DNA from 2 places in the Mesorhizobium sp. B2-7-3 genome. Region 1 is predicted to be linked to the other one. Evidence: predicted binding sites of a transcription regulator. Region 1 holds the regulator's gene; the other holds the start of a gene.
What was found. Region 1 encodes LexA, which represses DNA repair genes until DNA is damaged. Its sites were predicted from a motif close to TGTTCNNNNTGTGTTCNG; they were not measured.
Positions count from the first base shown of each region.

Region 2: a site for LexA is predicted at 2,122-2,139, ahead of FJW04_RS00520 (DNA recombination protein RmuC). Genes of this name have one in related genera too.

Region 1 is NZ_VFTY01000017.1:33,295-41,242, forward strand. It holds gene FJW04_RS28000 (ABC transporter permease) at 1-575, opposite strand, end outside; gene FJW04_RS28005 (ABC transporter ATP-binding protein) at 581-1,360, opposite strand; gene FJW04_RS28010 (ABC transporter substrate-binding protein) at 1,419-2,405, opposite strand; gene FJW04_RS28015 (GntR family transcriptional regulator) at 2,555-3,328, shown strand; gene lexA (transcriptional repressor LexA) at 3,739-4,482, shown strand; gene FJW04_RS28025 (ComEC/Rec2 family competence protein) at 4,476-6,929, opposite strand; gene gltX (glutamate--tRNA ligase) at 7,033-7,948, shown strand, end outside.
Region 2 is NZ_VFTY01000001.1:95,814-103,761, reverse strand. It holds gene FJW04_RS00530 (cation diffusion facilitator family transporter) at 1-297, shown strand, start outside; gene FJW04_RS00525 (GFA family protein) at 425-829, shown strand; gene FJW04_RS00520 (DNA recombination protein RmuC) at 833-2,089, opposite strand; gene def (peptide deformylase) at 2,193-2,723, shown strand; gene fmt (methionyl-tRNA formyltransferase) at 2,728-3,681, shown strand; gene FJW04_RS00505 (N-acetyltransferase) at 3,678-4,184, shown strand; gene truA (tRNA pseudouridine(38-40) synthase TruA) at 4,208-4,960, shown strand; gene FJW04_RS00495 (transporter) at 4,992-5,624, opposite strand; gene dapE (succinyl-diaminopimelate desuccinylase) at 5,630-6,823, opposite strand; gene FJW04_RS00485 (2-dehydropantoate 2-reductase) at 6,949-7,948, shown strand, end outside; gene FJW04_RS00480 (hypothetical protein) at 7,892-7,948, opposite strand, start outside.

The DNA of each region.
Region 1 (7,948 bases):
ATGGTCGCGGCCCAGACATTGATGCCTTGCGCCTCGGCCATGTCAGGATTGGCGCCCACGGCGCGCACGGCAGTCCCCTTCTCGGTCCTGAAGAACATGTAGAGCAGCATGAAGGCGGCAAGCGCGAGGAGACCCGCGACGACGATCTTGCTGGCGGGGAAACCCGGCCGCGCGAACGGCACCCAGTCGAACACCGAGGGCGAACCGAAGACGGACAGGTTGGACTTGCCCATAATGCGAAGGTTGATGCTGTAGAGCATCGTCATCATCAGGATGCCCGCAAGCAGCGTGTGGATGCGGAAGCGCAGATGGATGAAGGCGGTGCAGCAGCCCGCCGCGAAGCCAGCGACAAGGGCGGCAGCAACGCCCATCAGCGGCGATGCGCCGGCGGCAAGGAGAACGCCGCAGACGCAGCCGCCCAGCGGAAAAGCGCCTTCGCTGGTGAGATCGGGAAAATTCAGCATGCGAAACGGGATCATGATCCCGAGCACGACAAAGGCCAGGATCAGGCTTTGCGCCAGGGTGACCGGCATGATCGCGACGAAGCTGGTGAGAACGTTCCCAACAAAACCCATGATGATCAGCTCGCCAGCAACATGCGATCGGTCTTGACGGAGAAATGGCCGATCAGATCGATAACCGTGACCCTCGCCTTCTCCTGCCCGGCGACTTCCAGGAGCACCCGGCCCGCATCGAGCATGATCACCCGGCTGCCATAATCGACGGCGTGTTGCATGTTGTGGGTCACCATCAAAGTCGTCAGTTTCAGCGCGTTGACGGCGCGCACGGTCGCTTGCATGACGATTTCGGCCGTGCGCGGGTCGAGGGCCGCGGTGTGCTCGTCGAGCAGCAGCAAGTCCGGCGATCCGCCGACCGCCATGATCAGCGACAAGGATTGCCGCTGCCCGCCGGAGAGCAGGTCGACACGCGTGTCGAGACGATTTTCCAAACCGAGACCCAGTATCGACAGGCGTTCCCTGTAGGATGCAAGCCGGGTGGTGTTCAGCCCCGGGCGCAAGGTGCGCTTTTGGCTGCGCAAATCGGCCAGCAGCATGTTTTCCGCAACCGTCATGCTGGCGGCGGTGCCGCGCATCGGGTCCTGGAACACGCGCGCCAGTTTCGCGGCGCGCTTGTGCACCGGCATTGCAGTCACGTCGGCGCCGTTGATCAGGATCTGGCCGGAATCGAGGATCAGGGCGCCGGAAATGGCGTTGAGCATGCTGCTCTTGCCGGCCCCGTTGGAGCCGATGACGATGCCGAACTCTCCGGTGGCCAAGGACAGGCTGAGACCGTCCAGCGCGACCTTCTCGTCGGCCTGGCCCTTGTAGAACACTTTGCGCGCGGATCGAATCTCGAGCATCGTTTCTCCCTGACCTCGGGATGACGGCGCCGACGCCGTCACCCCAGCAGTTCCGATGTTAGTCGACGATGCAGCCGCAATCGGCCATTGAAGCCGGTATCTCTATGCCGAACGCGGCCATCGCCTTGCGCGAGATCGTTGCCATGTGGTCCTTGTAGGCCGGGCGCGACGGCGCGATCGTCTTGGGATCCTTGCCCTTGAGGATCTCGGCGGCGATGTTGCCGGCGTTGACGCCGACCTGCGTGTAATTGACCGCGAAGCTCGCCGGCACGGTGCCGTTGCGGACCGCACTGTCATCGGAGTTGACGACCGGGATACCGGCCTGGCGGGCGGCCGCGGAGACAGCGGCGATCGCCGGCTGGATCAGGTTCGAGGCCGGGCCGTAGATCACGTCGGCCTTGCCGGCGAGCGAAGCGATGCGTTGCTGGATGTCATTGACGTTGTCGATGCCGACCTCCACCACCTCGAAGCCCGCGGCCGGTGCCGCCGCCTTGATCTTTTCGACCAAGGCAACGTCATTGGCCTCACCGGGATTATAAGGCACGCCGAAGCGCTTGGCGTTCGGCAGCAGCTTCTTGGTGAAGGCCATCACCGCGGCGACGTCCTGCAGATCGCTGGCGCCGGTCATGCCTTCGTCTCCGGCGTCCCATGACGGCACCAGCTTGGCCGCCACTGGATCGGTGACCGCGGCAAAAACGATCGGAATGCCGGAACCGGCGAGCGCTTTCTTGGCGATCTGCGAGACCGGCGTGGTGATGGTGTAGATCAGCTTGGGCTGCTCGGCCTGCAGCTTGGCGATCATCTGCGGCACCAGCGATGCATCGAAATTGGTGTGGCTCTCCGTGTAGACGACGTCCTTGCCCTCGACGAAGCCATTATCCGTCAGCGCCTTCTTGAAGCCGGCTGTGGCGGCGTTCAATTGCGGATGCTCGCCGAAATTGGCAATGCCGATACGGATTTGATCGGCCGCGGCACTGCCGGCACCGACCATCAATGCGCCTGCCAGGGCCAAACCCGACAACCAAGCGGATTTCGACTTCAACATCATTTCCTCCCAGATTTGATCAGGGCCGCTTGGAAACGCGGCTACTACGGCGATCATGGTCAGTCCGCCGGTCTGTGTCAAACATTATATATAATTGTTGCTGTGCCTCAATATCATATATACTTTCGCCAGACGACGGATTGATCACCATGCGGGATGAAACGAGTTCCACAAAAACGGAAGCCGCCTATCAGCTGTTGCGGCGCGACATCCTGACCACGCGCCTCATGCCCGGCGCCCCGCTCAAACTGAGTGCGCTGCGCGGCACCTATGGCGTCGGCTGGACACCGTTGCGCGAAGCCCTGTCGCGGCTCGAGGCCGAACGCCTGGTCACCGCGATCAGCAATCGTGGTTTTGCCGTGGCTCCGGTGTCGCGGGCCGAGCTGGAGGATCTGGCACGCGCCAGGATGGTGGTCGAGATACCCCTGTTCCTCGAATCGATGGAAAAAGGCGGCAGGGAGTGGGAGGATGCCGTGGTCACCGCCCACTACCGGCTCTCGCGTTGCAAGACGGCGGTCGACGATCCCTCGGACGCGGCCGTCGACAGATGGGACGAGAACCACGAGGCTTTCCATGCGGCGCTGCTGAGCGCCGCCACATGCGACTGGCTGTTGCGGTTCCGCTCGACGATCTCGGATCAGCTGCGCCGGCATCATCGCTTTCTTGGTCTGGCGCCGACACTGCGGGCCGCGGCCGGCCTCAAGGATGGCTATGAAGAGGCAATCGAAGCGCTACGCGAAGCGATTGCGATCGAACACCATACCGCGATCATGGAAGCGGCGCTCGACCGTGACGTCGAGCGGGCCAAGGCGCTGATGACGGCGCATATCGGCTACACACTGCACGTCTATGTCCACAGCGAAGACAGCGGCGCTACCAGATACGCCGCTCGCGCCGGCAGCTTGAAGGCGGGTTCGGGATAACTTCAGCGCTTCCGCGACGCCTATTCGAACGCGCTGGCCGGAGTGCGCCGAACGCCCCGATCCATGGCCGCCCGAAGCTACCAATCGTTGGCATTTTGGTTTCGTTTCGTTCCGCGAATAATGGCTCCGCGATTTATACGTCCTTCCGAGGAGAAGCCTTCCAACTAACTGATGCCAAAGCCTCGTCGGCGGATGGGCCACAGGCCATTAACCAAAACGATTTCAATGCGCCTGCCGACGGCGGAAAGGACTGGTTGCCGCCCGCCGTCGCGGGCAAAAAACTTCAGACCCCTTAACAAATTCATTAAACTTTAAACGGTTGCAGAACACAACTGGAACAGATAGTGTTTGTTCTGGGTTTGTTTTTTCGATTCTGGTTCAACCTTTCGTTCAATGTCTTGGGGGCCGCCATGCTGACACGCAAGCAACATGAACTGCTGATGTTCATCCACGAACGGCTCAAGGAAAGCGGGATACCGCCTTCCTTCGACGAGATGAAGGAAGCACTCGATCTTGCCTCCAAGTCGGGGATCCATCGCCTGATCACGGCGCTGGAGGAGCGCGGCTTCATTCGCCGGCTACCCAATCGGGCGCGCGCGCTGGAAGTGCTGCGGTTGCCGGACTCGATCGCGCCGGGCCTCAATGCGGCAAAGAAGTTCTCGCCAAGCGTCATCCAAGGCAGCCTTGGCCAAGGCAGTCTCGGACGCCAGATCAGGCCGGCCGCTGCGCCTTCGCGCCTGCCCGCGGCCGGCAACGACGACGATGCGGTTTCAGCCGTGTCCATCCCGGTCATGGGCCGTATCGCCGCCGGTGTGCCGATCGATGCCATCCAGCATCAGACGCATTCGATCTCGGTGCCGCCGGACATGATCATGGGCGGCGAGCACTATGCGTTGGAGGTCAAGGGCGACTCGATGATCGAGGCTGGTATCTTCGATGGAGACACGGTCATTATCCGCAATGCCGACACGGCAAGCCCGGGCGAAATTATCGTGGCACTGGTCGACGAAGAGGAAGCGACACTGAAGCGGTTCCGCCGCAAAGGCGCTTCGATCGCGCTCGAGGCCGCCAATCCAGCCTACGAAACGCGCATTTTCGGGCCGGACAGGGTCAAGGTGCAAGGCAAGCTGGTCGGGTTGATCAGGCGTTACTGAGCCGGCTTGCCATCGGGCTTGTCGGGTTTTTTGTACGGCGGCAGCCCCCTCGCCTCGCGTGAGAATTTTCGCTGTTCGTGCCAGGGCCGGTATGGTCCGTCGATGGCGAATGCGATCGCGGCCCGGGTCGTGGCCGACTGGGGATTGAAGAAGACGGCAGCGCTTCCCTTGCGGGCGAGCTGCCGTTTGGTGACGACGAGAACCAGTGGATTATGGCAGGCGTCATAGGCGGTTGCGTCGTTGACGATGATCAGGTCGGCGAAAGCGCAGGCTTTCCAGGTGGTCTTGCGGTCCTCGACATAGGCAATGATCGCGCCGGAAGGGTGCCTGGCAAGGCACAGGCCTTCGCGGCAGTAGAAGGGCGATCCCGGCGGCAGGTCGGTGGGACTGGCAACATCGAATTGCCTGTCTGTCGTGTCGAACATTTCCGGTTTGACGATTGTTTCGGAGATCAGGGCGCGCTTCCAGTTGTCGGTTGCGAATTCGTTCGGACGTTCCCGGTTGACGGCCAGTTCGCCATTGCCGATCGGCAGCGCGACCAGCCGCGCATCTTCCGAGATCAGCACATCGGGCGCGCGTGTGTGCGACACAATCAACAGGCCGGCAAGCGCGAATGGCAGCGCCGCGAGCCGCAGCCATGTCGTCGCCATCGTCGCGATTGCCAGCGCGACGGTGACCAGCAGCACGGATTGCTGCGAAATCAGCCCGACTCCATCGACCGGAGAGCGCTCCGATATCCACGCCGACACGGCGATCATAGCTGTCAGGCCCTTGCCCATGAGATAGAGAGCCGGCCAATCCAGTCCGAATGGCATCAGCAGGGCGCTGGCGACGGCCAGGAACATCACGACCGACACGATCGGCATCACGGCCAGATTGGCGAACAGGCTGAGCGGCGATACCCGCTGGAAATGCCAGATGGCAAACAGTGCCGTGGCGCTGCCGGCGATAATGGACGTCATGGCCAATCCTCCTGTCGCCAGCAGGAATTTTCGCGTCAGGAACCCCGCCAGGGATCGCTTTGGCGGCGGTGGCCGCGTCTTTCCCGCATGGTGATCGGCCCAGCCGGCATAAGCGCCAACCAGGGCCGCGGTCGCGGCGAACGACATCTGAAAGCTCGGGCCGACGACCTCGTGAGGCGAGACCAGGATGACGGCGATCGCCGAGATCGCCAGATTGCGCATGGTCAGGGCAGCGCGATCGAAGAAGACGGCAATCAGCATCACCGCCAGCATGATGAAGCTGCGTTCGGCGGCAACGACGACACCGGAAATGATGAGATAGGCCGCGATCGAGAACAGTGCGGCGGCGGCCGCGTATTTCTTCACCGGCCGGCGCGCGGAAAAGTCTGGAAACAGCGCGAAGGCACCACGCAGCAGACCCATGATGGTGCCGGCCACAAGCGCCATATGCAGTCCCGAAATAGAGATGATGTGATAGATGCCGGTACGCCGCATCGCTTCATTGATTTCATCGGGTATGCCGGCGCGCACGCCGACGATCAGCGCCGCCGCGATCTCGCCTTCAGCGCCGCCGACGCTGCCCCTGATGTGGTCGGCGATGGATTCGCGGGCATTTTCGATGCCTGAAAAAAGGCGAGCCGATAGCGGCATCTCACCGTCGTCGGCGGAAACAACCGTCGGATTGCCGAGAAAGAAGCCGCTGCCGCCGATGCCGGCGAAATAGCTGTCGAAAGAGAAGTCGTAGCTGTCCGGCCGCACCGGGCCGGTCGGCGGCAACAGTTTGGCGTAGCCTGTGATGAGCGAGCCGGCGGTCATTCCCGGCGGTATCTTGCGTGCGGAAAGCCGGACCCTTTCCGGTGCATAGCGCAGTTTCGGCCGGGCGGTCGAAATCACGTCCATGGTCAGCCGGATGCGGCCGCTCTCCATCTCTTCGAGCGAGACCACGCGGCCGGTCAATTGCGTGGAGATTTCCGAACCCAGCATCCGGGTTCCGGCTCGCCATGTTTCGACCTTCGCCGCGAGCAGGCCCAGCGCGCACAACAGCACTGCCATGAAACACAGCTGGGTTTTCGACCAGGAACGCGAGACGAAAACACAGACCGCCATCAGCACCACGACCGCGACGGGTTTTGCAAAGTCGGGCTCGGATGCCAGCGAGAAATAGGCGATTGCCCCAACGGCCAGACAGACCGGCACCAGCAGGAACGCGATGCCCCGGTCGAGTTCGAGCTCCGCCGCCTTGGCCACGCCATGGCGCAGGCGAGGCAAGGATACCAGGCCGACTTGCCGGCGCACGCGCGCGATCCTGCCCGCGGCAGGAGCCGGCGCCGGCTCCTGCCCACCTGCCTGCAGCGACCTGGTTTCGGGCGCAGCCACGAGCGGAGATGGCAGTGGGATCGTCGCAGGCGCCGCAAACAGGGATCGCTCGCTGACGCCGATAGCGGCATCCTCGCCCCGATCCGAGCCCCGGCCTCGTCCAGTCATCGGGTCTGCCCCTTGCACCCTCGACGTCCTATGCTACATGAACGCGCAACGCGCGAAAGTCCGCACGCTCCGCACCCAGCTTCAGACGTTTTCCGAGAGTTCCATGCCCGACAAGGTCATCACCCGTTTTGCCCCCTCGCCGACCGGCTATCTGCACATCGGCGGCGCGCGCACGGCGCTCTTCAACTGGCTCTATGCAAAGCATACCGGCGGCACGATGCTGCTGCGCATCGAGGACACCGATCGCGAGCGTTCGACCGATGCGGCCACATCGGCCATTCTCGATGGCCTGACCTGGCTTGGCCTTTCGTGGGACGGTGACGCGGTCTCCCAATTCGAGCGCGCGCCGCGCCATCGCGAGGTGGCCGAGGAGCTGGTGCGCCTGGGCAAGGCCTATTACAGCTACGAGACTTCAGCCGAGCTCGAGGCAATGCGCGAAGCTGCACGTGCCAAGGGCCTACCGCCACGCTATAACGGCCATTGGCGTGACCGCGACCCGTCGGAGGCGCCGTCCGGCGTCAGGGGCGCCATCCGCATCAAGGCACCGGCCGAGGGCGAGACGGTGGTGCAGGACCGGGTCCAGGGAGACGTGCGCTTCCCCAACAAGGATCTCGACGACTTCATCATCCTGCGTTCGGACGGCAACCCGACCTACATGCATGCCGTCGTCGTCGACGATCACGACATGGGCGTCACCCACATCATCCGTGGCGACGATCACCTGACCAACGCCGCCCGCCAGACCGTGATCTACAACGCCATGGGCTGGGACGTGCCGTCGATGTCGCATATCCCGCTGATCCACGGCGCCGACGGCGCCAAGCTGTCGAAGCGCCATGGCGCGCTCGGCGTCGAAGCCTATCGCGCCATGGGCTATCTGCCGGAGGCGCTGCTCAATTATCTTGCGCGGCTCGGCTGGAGCCATGGCGACGACGAGATCATGTCGATCGAGGACATGGTCTCGTGGTTCGACATTGGCGACGTCAACAAGGGCGCGGCGCGCTTCGATTTCGCCAAGC
Region 2 (7,948 bases), on a different contig from region 1:
GGCGAGCCGGCCTCACCCGAGGTGCAGAGGAAGGTGCTGGCGATCGTCCAGCAGGATCCGGCGGTGCAGCGGGCGAACGGCGTGCTGACGGTGCATATGGGTCCGGAAGAAATCGTCGCCGGCCTGAGCATCGAATTCGAGGACCATTTGTCGGCGCCGGAGATCGAGGCCTGTGTCGAGCGCATCGAGGCGCGGTTGAAGAAGGAGATGCCTGAGATCACGCGGCTGTTCGTCAAGCCGCAGACGTCAGGCACCTGGGAAAAGCGGCGCAAGCTGATCGAATCCGCGTCCGGATAGATTCGAGTACGAACTTTTGCGACACCGCGGTGCACTTTTCGGGATTCTGGCCCCTGGACCAGCGCCCCGCCGTTGCCTCGGGTCTCCGTGCCGCTAAAATCAGCCGATCGAAGTTGGAGGAATGACAATGAAGATCGACGGCGGCTGCCATTGTGGCGCCATCACCTATGAGGCGGAGGTCGACCCGGAGAAGACCTCGATCTGCCATTGTACCGATTGCCAGCAACTGACCGGTACGGCATTTCGCGTTACCGTTCCTGCGACGGAGGATCACTACCGGATCACCAGCGGCGAACCGAAGATCTACATCAAGACCGTGGCGAGCGGCGCCAAGCGAACGCAGGCTTTTTGTGCCGACTGCGGCTCGCATCTCTATGCGACATCGGTCGGCGACGGTCCGAAGGTCTATGGGATCAGGGTCGGGACCTCGCGGCAGCGCCAGAACCTGGTCCCGAGACACCAGAAATGGCACCGGTCGGCGCTGCACTGGCTTCCGGAATTCGAGGGTATGACGACGGTCGAAGAGCAGTAGCGTTCAGTCGTCGCCTTCGACGACCCTCAATCTCAGCTGCCCGGTCTTTGAATCGGCAGCGCGCGGTGCGGCCTCCACCTTGGCAGGGGCGCCGCCGCGCGGGGCGTCGGGCTCGCCTTCTCCGAATTCCAGCGCCTCGATCTTCTGGCCACGCTTGGTCACTTTCGAGGTCGAGACGAGTATGTCTTCGATGTCCTTGGCCGACTGGCCGAAATGGCCCTGCAATTTGCGCACCCGCTCGTCGACACGCTGGACGTCTTCCATCAGCCTGATGACTTCGCCTTGGATCAGATGCGCCTGCTCGCGCATGCGCGCATCCTTGAGGATCGCCTGGATGACCTGGATCGACAGCATCAAGAGCGAAGGCGAGACGATGATGACGCGGGCACGGTGCGCCTTCTGGACAACCGCTTCGAAATTCTCGTGGATTTCGGCGAACACCGATTCCGACGGCACGAACATGAAGGCGGTGTCCTGGGTTTCGCCCTGGAGCAGGTATTTTTCCGAAATGTCGCGGATATGGACCTCGATATCGCGGCGGAAGGCCTGGGCCGCGACCTTCTGCAGGTCGGCGTTATCGGCGGCCCGGATGGCATTCCACGCTTCCAGGGGAAATTTGGCATCGATGGCAAGCGACGGCGCGCCGTTCGGCATTTTCACCAGGCAGTCCGGCCGGCTGCCGTTCGACAGCGTCGCCTGGAATTCGTAGGCGCCGTGCGGCAGGCCGTCGGCGACGATCGCCTCCATGCGCGACTGGCCGAAGGCGCCGCGCGTCTGCTTGTTGGAGAGGATCGCCTGCAGCTGCACGACCTGGCCGGCCAGCGACTGGATGTTGCCTTGCGCGGTGTCGATGACCGCCAGCCGCTCCTGCAGTTTCGCCAGGCTCTCATGCGTGGACTTGGTCTGCTCGGTCATGGTCTGGCCGATGCGGCCGGTCATGGCGTCGAGCCGCTGGCCGATCGACTGCGTCAATTCGGCTTGGCGGGCGCCGAACACTTCGGCGATGGCGCCCATGCGGCCCTGCATCTCGGCCTGGGATTGCAGAATGCCGGCCATCCGCGCCTCGGCGTCGCGGGCATGGTCGGCGGCTTCCGCTGCGGCGACCGCGCGCGCCTTGGCCGAGCGCCACAGCGCGATGACGAGCGCCACGAACAAGCCGAGAAACAGCAATGTGGCGACGGCCAAGACGTGGCCGAGCGTGATTGTCGAGGCGCCGAGCCGCGCGACGGGCTCCGAAAGGATGGTGCTCAGATCATTCATGTGGACAGCATAGCCGATTCGGCGGTCTGGCACAGATCAAAACGTGAACGAGGCGCACGCGCACCGGTTGACGCCTTTCTATTGAGGTCTTAGGTGAAACGCCATGCCGATCAAGCCGCTCATCATTCTTCCCGATCCCATCCTGCGCCAGGTCTCCAAGCCGGTGGAGCGCGTCGACGCGCCGGTGCGCAAACTTGCCGACGATATGCTGGCGACCATGTATGACGCACCCGGCATCGGGTTGGCGGCAATCCAGGTCGGCGAGCCCCTGCGCATGCTGGTGATCGATCTCGCCAAGGAAGACGAAGCCCCGGCGCCACATGTCTTCATCAATCCGGAAATTCTCGAAAGCGCCGACGCGCGGTCCGTCTACGAGGAAGGCTGTCTGTCGATCCCTGATTACTATGCCGAGGTCGAGCGCCCGGCTTCGGTGAGGGTCAAATATCTGGACCGTGACGGCAAGCTGCAGGAGATCGAGGCCGAGGGGCTGATGGCAACCTGCCTGCAGCACGAGATCGACCACCTCAACGGCGTGCTGTTCATCGACCACATCTCGAAGCTGAAGCGCGACATGGTGGTGAAGAAGTTCAAGAAGCTCGCCAGGGACAAGGCGCCAGGCAAGCTGGTGGGATAGGGCAATGCCCCTTCGCGTCATCTTCATGGGCACGCCGGAGTTTTCGGTGCCGACGCTGCGCGCCATCGCCGAGGCTGGCCACGAGATTTCAGCCGTCTACACGCAGCCGCCGCGCGCCGCCGGCCGGCGCGGGCTGGAACTGACGCCGTCACCGGTGCAGCGCGAGGCCGGGCGGCTTGGCATCGAGGTGCGTGCACCGGCATCGTTGAAAAGCGAGGCCGAGCAGGCCGCTTTTGCCGACCTGGGCGCCGATATCGCCGTGGTCGTCGCCTATGGATTGCTGTTGCCGAAGGCAGTTCTGGAGGCACCCCGGCTTGGCTGCGTCAACGGCCATGCGTCGCTTTTGCCGCGCTGGCGTGGCGCCGCGCCCATCCAGCGCGCCATCATGGCGGGAGATACCGAGACCGGCATGATGGTGATGCGCATGGAGGCGGGGCTGGATACCGGCCCGGTGGGACTGGTTGAAAAATGCGCCATCGGCCCCGATATGACAGCCGGCGATCTGCATGATCGGTTGATGAGTGTCGGCGCTGCCCTGATGGTGGAAGCGTTGGCGCGGCTGGAACAGAACACCCTGGCATTTACCGCGCAGGCGGCCGAAGGGGTGACTTACGCCAGGAAAATCGATAAATCCGAGACGCGCGTGGAGTGGACACGGCCCGCGGCCGAGGTTCACAACCATATTCGTGGCCTGTCGCCGTTTCCCGGCGCCTGGTCCGAGATTGAAATTGGCGGCCGTATGGAACGGCTGAAACTGCTTCGCTCGACGCTATCCGAAGGCGTGTCGCCTTCGGAAGATTTGGGCGAGTCGGGAGGAATTCTCGATGACCGGCTGACAGTCGCCTGCGGAAAAGGCGCGGTCAGGCTGGTCGAAGTTCAACGTGCGGGCGGAAAGCCCGCCGCCGCGTCGGAATTCCTGCGCGGAGCCAAGATCGAAAAAGGACTGAAATTCTCATGAGCATGATGTCGATACGCGCGGCGACGCCGCGGGACCGCGAGGCCATCCGCCTCGTCGAGGAACACGCTTTCGGCCAGCAGACGGAGGCCGGACTGGTCGACGCGTTGGTGACCGGCGGTGACGCCGTCGTCGAACTGGTGGCGGAAGAGGACGGCCAGGCCGTCGGCCATATCCTGTTCTCACGGCTGTTCGTGCAGAGCGGCGGCAAGAGTTTTGCCGCCGTGGCGCTTGCGCCGCTGGCGGTGGAGCCTTCCTTCCATGGCAGCGGCATCGGCGGCGCGTTGATCCGCGAGGCCCATATTCGGCTCAAGGACGCCGGCGAGACACTGGCCGTCGTGCTGGGCGATCCGGCCTATTACGGCCGTTTCGGCTATAGCCACGCCCGCGCAGAAAAGTTCGAAAGCGAATACCAGGGCGAGGCGCTGCAGGCGCTGGCCTGGGGCGAAGCTCCCGAATCCGGCAGGCTGGTCTACGCCTCCGCCTTCACCGCTCTCGCCGCCTAGGCGGGGGCGTATAGCCGACCGGCATGCCGCGTTTTCGCCTCGATATCGAATATGACGGCAGCCTGTTTGCCGGCTGGCAGCATCAGGCCGACCAGCCTTCGGTGCAGCAGGCGATCGAGCAGGCGATCGAGAAATTCTGCGGCGAGGCGGTCCGGCTGCGCGCCGCCGGCCGCACCGATGCCGGCGTGCACGCGACCGCGCAGGTGGCGCATGTCGACCTTGCCAAGGCGTGGCCCGACGACAAGGTGCGCGATGCCGTCAATGCACACCTGCAGGCGGCCGGCGCGCGCATAGTCATCCTGAAGGCCACGATCGTCCCGGACGATTTCGATGCCCGTTTCTCCGCCATCGGCCGGCACTATCTCTACCGCATCCTCAACCGGCGGGCGCCCTCGGCGCTGGACAAGGGTAAGGTGTGGTGGGTGCCGAAGCGGCTCGATGCCGCCGCCATGCACGAAGCGGCGAAGCTCCTGCTCGGCCGGCACGACTTCACCACCTTCCGCTCGACGCAGTGCCAGGCTAACAGCCCGATCAGGACATTGGAGCGGCTCGATGTGAGCCGGGCGGGCGATGATCTGATCGAGGTGAGGGCATCGGCACGATCCTTCCTGCACAACCAGGTGCGCTCGATGGTCGGCTCGCTGAAGCGGGTCGGCGACGGCGGCTGGACATCGGGCGACCTCAAGGCGGCGCTCGAGGCGCGAAACCGCGCCGCCTGCGGCCAGGTGGCGCCGCCCGACGGGCTTTTTCTCATTGGCGTCGATTATCCCGGGTAGAACCCTGGTTCTCCCGGGTAGAATCCTGGTTCTATCCGGGATAAAGCCCGGAAAGGCTCTGGCCCCCGACATCGTCCGGCGCGGAGATGCCAAGCAGCATCTGCAGCCCGAACAGCACCAGCAGCGAAGCGACGAACATGCCGACGAAAACGGCGGTGCCGAAGGCAGCGCCCCTGCCGATCGTCGCGTTGGTCATGCGCCAGGTCAGCACCATCGACAGGGAAAATAACAGCAGCGACACAAGGCTCGAGACCTGGCTTGCCGAGGACAGGAAAAGCCTGATCAGCGCCGAAGGCAGCATCAGCCAGGCAGTGATCGCCGAGGCCCAGTTGCTGGCCACGACATAGTGGACGAAGCGCCCGCCGATGCCGGCGCGCCGCGCCACCAAGGCGAGCGCCACCAGCGGCAGTACCCAGGAGCCGATATCGACCGTCGCCAGTCGCACCAGCATGCTGAAGCGGCCGGCGAAGGCATCGGGATCGCCGATCTCGTTGGCGATGCCGACCCAGCCGACGATCAGCGCCGGTGCCGCGACGATGATGGCGAAGAACGAATTCCAGAAGCCGTCGGCCGTGAGGTCGAGCAGGCGCAGGCCGTCGGCCTTGCCGAGCATCAGCCGCCAGGCGCCGGTCAGCGAAGCTTGGGTTTCGTCCGCCGAAAGCATGCTGATCAGCCCTGTCCGAACCAGTCGTCGATGAAGCGCTGGTAGATCCGCGTCAGCGTTTCCAGATCGGCGATGGCCACGCGCTCGTCGACCATGTGCATGGTCTTGCCGACCAGGCCGAATTCGACCACCGGGCAATAATCCTTGATGAAGCGCGCATCCGATGTGCCGCCGGAGGTGGATAGCGCCGGCTTTTTGCCGACCACCGCCTTGACCGAGCCGCTCAGCGTCTCGACCAGCCTGTCGTCGCGGGTCAGGAAGACGTGGCTCGGCCGGTCGCGCCAGACCAGCTCATAGTCGACTGGCGTCTTCTTGCCCGGCCGGTATTTCTTGCGCCCAGCCGCCTGATCGAGGCGGTTGTGGATTTCCGCCTGGACCGTCTCGGCCGTCCAGCTGTCGTTGAAGCGGATGTTGAAGGTGGCGGTTGCCTTGGCGGGAATGACGTTGGTGGCCGGGTTGCCGACGTCGATGGAGGTCACCTCGAGGTTGGTCGGCTGGAAATCCTTGGTTCCCTTGTCGAAGACGGGATGCAGCAAGGCGTCCACCAGGCTCATCAGGCCGCGCACCGGGTTGTCGGCAAGCTGCGGATAAGCGGCATGGCCCTGGCGGCCATTGACGGTGATGCTACCCGACATCGAGCCGCGCCTGCCGATCTTGATCATGTCGCCGAGCGTGTCCGGATTGGTCGGCTCGCCGACGATCGAGGCGTCCCATTTCTCGCCTTTGGACGCGGCCCATTCGAGCAGCTTGACCGTGCCGTTGATGGCAGGCCCTTCCTCGTCGCCGGTGATCAGCAGCGAGACCGAGCCCTTCGGGCCACCATTCGCCTCGACGTGGCGCGCCACCGCGGCGATGAAGCAGGCAATGCCGCCCTTCATGTCGACCGCGCCGCGGCCATACATTTCGCCATTGGCGATATCGGCGGCGAAAGGCGGATGCGTCCAGGCGGCTTCGTCGCCGACCGGCACCACGTCGGTATGACCCGCGAACATCAGATGCGGGCCATTGCCGGAGCGCCGTGCATAGAGGTTTTCGATGTCGGGCGTGCCGTCTTCGGAGAACACCGGCCGATCGACCAGGAAGCCGAGCGGCTTCAGCATCGCCTCCAGCGCGCTCAGCGCGCCGCCTTCGGCTGGTGTCACCGAGGCACAGCGGATGAGAGAGGCAAGGTTTGCGGCGGGGTCAGTCGGCAGCGTCATGGCAAAAGCGATAGTCGAAAGCGAATGGCCTGTCACGGCCAGACATAGGGCCAAGCCAATGGCCGACGATACCGCCGACATTATGGTTTTCATGTCGTATAGTTCTGGCTGATGCGGAGTAAGAGATGGCAAACGGCAAAAAAGGGATCGTCATTGCCGGCGCCGGCAGCATTGGCTGTTATGCCGGCGGCTGCCTGGCGCTCGCCGGGCGGCGGGTTGTCCTGCTTGCCAGGCCGCGCATCGAGGCAGCGCTGCGGCAGGGCGGATTGCGCGTCAGCGACCTCGAGGGCCGCGATCGCCTGATCAAGCCGGCAGAGCTTGTCGTCACCGCCGATCCGGCCGCGTCCTTGCCGGGGGCCGATGTGATCCTGGTCACCGTCAAGAGCGGCGCGACGCGGGAAATGGCGGCACTCATCAAGGCCCATGCCCGTCCCGATGCCGTGGTGGTGAGCCTGCAGAACGGCGTCGACAACGCCGACAGGCTGCGCGCGGTGCTTGGCCCGCGAACGGTGCTGGCTGGCATGGTGCCGTTCAATGTCGTGCAATCAGCCGATGGAGAGCTGCCGTTGCGCGTCCACCGCGCCAGCGACGGCAAGGTTATGGTCGAAGAAGGCAATGCCGGCCTTGCCGATCTTCTCGACACCGAAGGCCTGGCTGTCGAAACGCGTGGCGATATGAAGGCCGTGCTGTGGGGGAAGCTTCTGATGAACCTGAACAATGCGCTGGTGGCGCTGTCAGGCCTGCCGCTGGTAGCCGAACTTGCCGACCGGCGCTGGCGGCTGATCCTGGCCAGCCAGATCGACGAGGCCTTGCTGGCGATGAAGGCCTCCGGCATCGAGCCGGCGCGGATCGCCGGCCTGCGCCCGACGCTGCTGCCGAAGGTGCTCAGGTTGCCCGACTGGCTGTTCAAGCTCCTGGCCCGGCGCATGCTGGCGATCGATCTCGAGGCGCGCTCGTCGATGTGGGACGATCTGCAGCGTGGCCGGTCGACCGAGATCGACGACTTGCAGGGCGCTGTTTTGCGGCTCGCTGAAAAAGCCGGTACGCCGGCGCCGACGGTCCAGCTTATCAGCGCGCTGGTGCGCGCGGCGGAAGCCGAGCGGCTTGGCTCGCCAAGCCTGGTGC